DNA from 2 places in the Clostridium sp. Marseille-Q7071 genome. Region 2 is predicted to be linked to the other one. Evidence: riboswitches for the same ligand, from Rfam matches in the RefSeq annotation. Region 2 holds a riboswitch; the other holds the start of a gene.
What was found. Region 2 has a riboswitch for lysine ahead of kal (3-aminobutyryl-CoA ammonia lyase). Riboswitches for the same ligand answer to the same signal wherever they lie in the genome.

Region 1: linked by a shared signal. The riboswitch ahead of ACWPW7_RS19175 (APC family permease) and the one ahead of kal (3-aminobutyryl-CoA ammonia lyase) in region 2 are both predicted to bind lysine.

What each region holds. Positions count from the first base shown of each region.
Region 1 covers NZ_CBCOPR010000001.1:4,030,785-4,034,003, reverse strand. The annotation lists gene ACWPW7_RS19180 (amidohydrolase) at 1-633, opposite strand, end outside; gene ACWPW7_RS19175 (APC family permease) at 638-2,032, opposite strand; lysine riboswitch at 2,198-2,380, opposite strand; gene ACWPW7_RS19170 (ArsR/SmtB family transcription factor) at 2,553-2,879, shown strand; gene ACWPW7_RS19165 (flavodoxin family protein) at 2,980-3,219, shown strand, end outside.
Region 2 covers NZ_CBCOPR010000002.1:18,450-21,668, reverse strand. The annotation lists gene ACWPW7_RS22900 (hypothetical protein) at 83-601, shown strand; lysine riboswitch at 1,160-1,338, shown strand; gene kal (3-aminobutyryl-CoA ammonia lyase) at 1,460-1,840, shown strand; gene kce (3-keto-5-aminohexanoate cleavage enzyme) at 1,940-2,767, shown strand; gene kdd (L-erythro-3,5-diaminohexanoate dehydrogenase) at 3,035-3,219, shown strand, end outside.

The DNA.
Region 1 (3,219 bases), on a different contig from region 2:
TAAAGCATAATTTGCAGCTTTTATAAATTCGTTTTCATTCTCTTTATCATCTTTTTTGGGGATAACTGATTGAATAACACGGACAGCGTTTTCGTTGAATATACCGTTTGGCTTTCCGTCGTTTCCAACTTCAATTACACCACCATCTATAATAGTACTTTCATCTACAGCTAGTACTTCTAAAGTCTTGGTATTTCCTACTGAAACGTGTCCACATACTCTATCAAAGACAATTGGAATTTCTGTAGATATTTTATCTAAATCAAAGCGATTTAATAGACGCTTTTCACCAGAAGTGAAGTAATCTTGATTCCATCCTCTACCACTTAAAACTGTTATATCTTTATTTTCTTCTATAAATTTTTTACCCAACTGAATAATTTCATCAATTGATTTAGCGGATGTTAAATTACAGGAACTCATAGCATCTCCCATATGTGACATATGAAGATGGCTGTCGTTGAAACCTGGTAAAACAGTTTTTCCTTGAAGGTCTATGATATTATCAGCATTGTTTTTTAAGATTTCCTCATTGGTACCAACTTGCTGAATAACACCATTCTCAATAAAGATTGCTTCCTGAAAATTATTTTTTTCAACATAGATTTTGCAGTTTTGTAAAATTGTTTTCAAAATATCATCCCCTTATATTTTCTTGTAAAGTTTTATTTTTTCTATCAAAATAGAAGTAAAATAATGTACCAATGGCTGGCACCAATAAACCAATAATTGAGGTTTGAGGATCTTCAATAAAGGTATTTATCATTAATCCTACGAAGATAAAAGTTGTTAAGATTACTGTAATAGGATAGCCAATTACTTTATAAGGTCTTTCTACATTAGGACGTTTTTTCCTGTAAATCATAACTGCGTATACACCTAAAGTATTAAACATCATTCCAGAGAATACAACTAAAGAAGTTAATTGATTTAAGTTTCTAAGTAATACCAGTATCACAGATATTACACATTGTACTATTAAAGGAGCATAGGGCACTTTGTGTACAGGATGCAATTTTCTAAAACTTTCAAAGAAATGACCTTGTTCACTCATTGCATAATACATTCTTGGGAAGGCTAAGATACAACCATTTAAAGCTCCAAACATAGCAACTACCATTCCTATTACAACTAAAATACTACCAGTATTTCCTAGCAATTTTTCTGCTGCATAAGTTCCTAAATAATATTGATTATTAGATATTAAACTTTCAATTTCATCAATAGGTATAACCTTATATATGGAATAATTAAATAATGTATACAGTGCTGTTATGGAAAGGATAGAAATAATGATAGCAAGGGGTAAATTTTTCTTAGGATTTTTTACTTCTTCAGCTACGGTATTTAAATTAGTCCAGCCTTCATATGCCCACAAGCTTGCTACTACAGCAAAGGCTATCATACTAATAACTGAGCCAAAGCTTGCATCTGCTGTCTTGGGAACTAGGCTTAAATCAGGTGATACTTTTCCAAATAAAAGTCCTAAGATCATTATGATTCCAATAGGAATTAATTTTGCGATCATAGATAGATTTTGCAGTTTAGAACCAAATTTAACACCGAAATAATTTACAATGGTCAATGCTATGATTAAAAAGATAGCAAGAATTTTAATCGTCCATTCTCCAAGAGGCATAATAATGGTTAAAGCACTTGGTAGTGCAATTGCTATGGCAGCAATAGAGCCAGGACCAGCGATTAACCAACTATTAAAACCACCTAAAAAACCAACCATAGGTGAATAGGCCTCACTTAAATATACAGTTAGTCCACCAGCACGGGGATCTGAAGCGCCTAGCTCAGCATAACAAATACCACCTAATAGAGAAACTAAGCCTCCAATAATCCAGCTTAATAAAGCTAAGCCAAGACTCATTCCAGTTCTCATTAATACATATGAGCCTAGATAAAAAATACCTGACCCTACCATTATACCTCCTAAAATGCTGACCCCACCAAATAGACTAATTTCTTTTTTAAAACCTGAATCCTTTACTTGAGTTAAATCATTTAAATTATTATTAGCCATATATTCATCCTCCTTTTTAAGTAATTAATTATCAATGTTAGTTCATTAAATTTACAATATTGTAAGAAAATTAAAATTAATACGAAAAATAAAAACACCTAACAGGTTTGTCGGGTGCTTATATGCGTATAGCAAAGCTAAAGACATCCTCTCCTTTCTGGCTCAATGTGAGATAGCGCAACATCAAAGTATCGAGCAAATACGATGATGACAGTCCTGTACCTATTAAATACAGACCCAGCATCAGATTTTGGTATCTGAAACTTCGGCGACGGCTCCTTTCACTATATGTCATAGGTTTCCGACCTCGATATAGTTAATATTAGCAATCGCGCCTCTACCCCACCCTTAAGGATGAGGATTTTTATGAAATTTTAATTTTTGATATCGTAACATGATATTTACATCTTGTCAACTCTATATGATTATATATATTTAAGGGATGGTTCATAATAATATTTATAAATTATTATTGACATGTGCATGAATGTGCATATATAATCTTAATTAGGTGATAGATATGAATGAAAATGATTTAATTTTAGACTGCGCCAAAGAAATAGAAGAAAGTATTGATTTTGAATTTTTTAAGACTTTATTTGATCCAGTACGATGTGATATTATGAAATATCTTGCTGTTAATGGCATTAAGAATATCAAAGATATTTCTGAAAATTTTACACAGGACCGTTCAGTTATTTCAAGACATTTAGAATTAATGCATAGATATGGAATAGTTAATAAAACAAAAGAAAATAGAAGTGTTTTTTATGAATTGAACGATAAATATATTCTTGAAAAATTTGAGTTAACAGCAATCAATTTAAAAAAATTAATACAGCAGTAAAATTTAAAAAGGCAGGTATGCCTTTTTAAAAACATCATAATATGCATATATGTGCATAAGAGTATTCATTCACCGAATTAATTGAAAGGAAAGAATAAATATGAATATATTATCTGTTTTAGCAAGTCCACGAAAGCAAGGAAATACAGCTATTTTATTAAAAGAGTATTTAAAAGGTGTAGAAGATTTAACACCATCAGCCCAAATAGAAACAATTTATCTCCAGTCAAAAAATATACAATATTGTACAGGCTGCAACACCTGTCAAAAAAGTAGTCAAAGTCAATGTGTATTAAAGGATGATATGCAGGATATTTATAAAAGTGTGGAAAAAGCAGAT
Region 2 (3,219 bases):
GGCTATTTTTATAGAAATTATGCTCTGGAACTCTATAATTATTTATCGATGCCTTAAGTTGATTTGCTTATAATATGGTAATATGATTAAGTTATTTGAAACCATTAAAAGATTACCTGAAGATTCTGTATCTTTAATAGAAGATAGAAAACTAATAAGAGGATTTACTTTAATAGTTATAAAGGATTGTATTTCTGCTATTGAAGAGTATAGTGAGTATTCAACTATAGCATTTAGAGGTGCATTTGTAAGTAATAATAAAGTTAAATCGTTATATCTTTTAATTAAAATTAGAGGAAAATATAAAGATGGTTATTATACAGTTTGGTTTAATTATAATGATGCATACTCGCTAAAAATTATGATTAACTTAACAAAGCAAAAGAAACTTTTAATATTACTAGTAGATAATGATAATACAATACAAAAGACAATTACTTTAGAAAATAGATTAAAAGACTTTTTCAAAGAATATCTAGACAGATGTTCAAGTATTAAATGTAGATGGACTAAAAGGGATTTTGAAATTTTTCTTAATTCTGTAAGAAAACAATATCCTACCAATATACTAATGTGGGAAGAACTAGAATGGGACATATGAAAGGCGTGACAAAGTCACGCCTTTATTTAATTCACAATTCACAATCCGTAATTGATTCTTTTTTGAAGTTACGTAGTAACTTCAAAAAAGAATCAATTAAATTGCTAGTTAAAAACAATTATGGTTGAAATTAATTCGTTAAGAATTAATTTCAACCATAATTGTCCATTGGCTAAGTTTTCAATTGATTAACTATTATTTCATAAAGATTATAAATTGTCGAATAAAATTATTTGTTAAATTTTAAATGTTTTAGTTGTATTTAAAAGAATATATGAATATAATATTAAAGGTACGAATTATAAAAATATTATTTGGAAATATTTATGTAAATTAAAATTTTACAAAAAATTATAATAAACTACAACATGTCGAATATGCTGTAAAAATTCAATTTATATTGTCGAGAATATAAGAGAAATTTATGAATAATTTATTAAATGTTAAAGTAAAATAAAATTTTCAGAAAATATCATTGATTTTTTAAATTATAAATAATATAATATAATACATAGGGTGGACATAATATGTTCACAAATTATTAAAAATTAAATATTGTTCGTAAATAGAGGAGCGAGTGAATGGTAGTATATATATGTTAAGGAAAGGAACTTCCGATGATATATGCGAAGGATTTACACGCCGAAAGGGTATACTTGTTCTTAAGTATATTACTTGGGGGTAGGAAGTAAATTTTCTATCACTGTCATAAGATATTATGATGAGCTATTTATGTGATGAAGATAAGAAATTTTCGTTACATCTATAGTCCATTATATATATATAATTAGGATTGTTTAAGGTGCTGAAAGTTTCAGTGCCTTTTATTTTTTAAAAAATTAACAGGGGGTACTAAAAATGAAATCAGTAATTAGATTAAGAATGAGTGCACATGACGCACATTATGGTGGAAACTTAGTTGACGGAGCTAGAATGTTACAATTATTTGGAGATGTAGCAACAGAGTTATTAATACTTAATGATGGAGATGAAGGACTTTTCAAAGCTTATGAAAATATTGAGTTCTTAGCACCAGTTTATGCAGGAGACTATATAGAAGCAGTTGGAGAAATAGTACACGTAGGAAATACTTCAAGAAAAATGACTTTTGAAGCTAGAAAAGTTATAGCTCCAAGACCAGACATAAATGATTCAGCTTGTGACGTATTAGAAGAGCCAATAGTTGTTTGTAAAGCAACTGGAATCTGTGTTGTTCCAAAAGATAAAAAGAGAAAATAGTATAAAGATAAAAAGTTCTTTATAATAAAAAATGAAGGAATTATTGCAAGTGATTTGTTAAAAAAATAACAATATTATCCAATGTGGGAGGAAAAGAAGATGGAAAAATTAATCATTGCTGCAGCAATATGTGGTGCTGAAGTAACAAAAGAACACAATAAAAATGTTCCTTACACTGTTGAAGAAATTGGAATTGAAGCTGAAAAGGCTTACAAAGCTGGAGCTAGTATAATTCATTTACATGTAAGAGAAGATGATGGAACTCCAACTCAAGATAGAGAGAGATTCAGAGCTTGTATAGAAGAAATTAGAAGAAGATGCCCAGATGCTATTATTCAACCTTCAACTGGTGGAGCAGTGGGAATGACTAATGAAGAAAGACTTCAACCAGTAGATTTACGTCCAGAAATGGCAACATTAGATTGCGGAACTTGTAACTTTGGTGGAGACGAAATATTTGTTAATACTGAAAATACAATAAAAGAATTTGGACAAAAGATGATAGAGCTAGATGTTAAGCCAGAAATCGAAGTTTTCGACAAGGGAATGATAGATATGGCTATAAGATTACACAAAAAAGGCTACATAAAAGCACCAATGCATTTTAATTTTGTTATGGGTGTAAACGGTGGCATAAGTGCTGAAATCAGAGATTTCGTATTTATGAAAGAAAGCATTCCAGCTGGAAGTACTTATGTAGTTTCAGGAATAGGAAGAAATGAATTCCCATTAGCTACAATGGCAATATTAGATGGTGGACATGTTAGAGTAGGTTTTGAAGATAATGTTTACGTATCAAAAGGTGTTATGGCTGAGTCTAATGCAGAACTAGTTGAGAAAGTTGTAAGAATTGCTAAAGAACTTGGAAGAGAAGTAGCTACTCCAGCTGAAGCAAGAGAAATATTAGGACTTAAACCACTTAAATAGTTTGACATTAAAATTAACATAAATGTTATTGTTTTAAAACAATGTTGAATCTTTAATTATTGTAATTTTATGATCAATAATTAAGAAAAAGAATTTTGTATGAATTTAGCGTGCAAATTTCAAGTTGTGCTAATTGTCTTAATTGTAAGTTGTGAATTAGATTAAATAATTTAAGTTTCAACATATTTAAAACGTAACCTTATAAAAAAACTACTTTACAATTTAAATTTTAAAATTTAGAGGAACATAAGGAAGGAGAGCTTAGTTATGAAAAAAGGATGTAAATATGGAACTCACAGAGTTATAGAACCAAAAGGTGTTTTACCACAACCAGCGCTTAAAATAGACAATGATATGGAGATTTACGATAATGAAATACTTATCGACGTTCAAGCTCTAAACGTTGACTCTGCAAGCTTTACTCAAATAGAAGAAGAAGCAGGTCATGATAT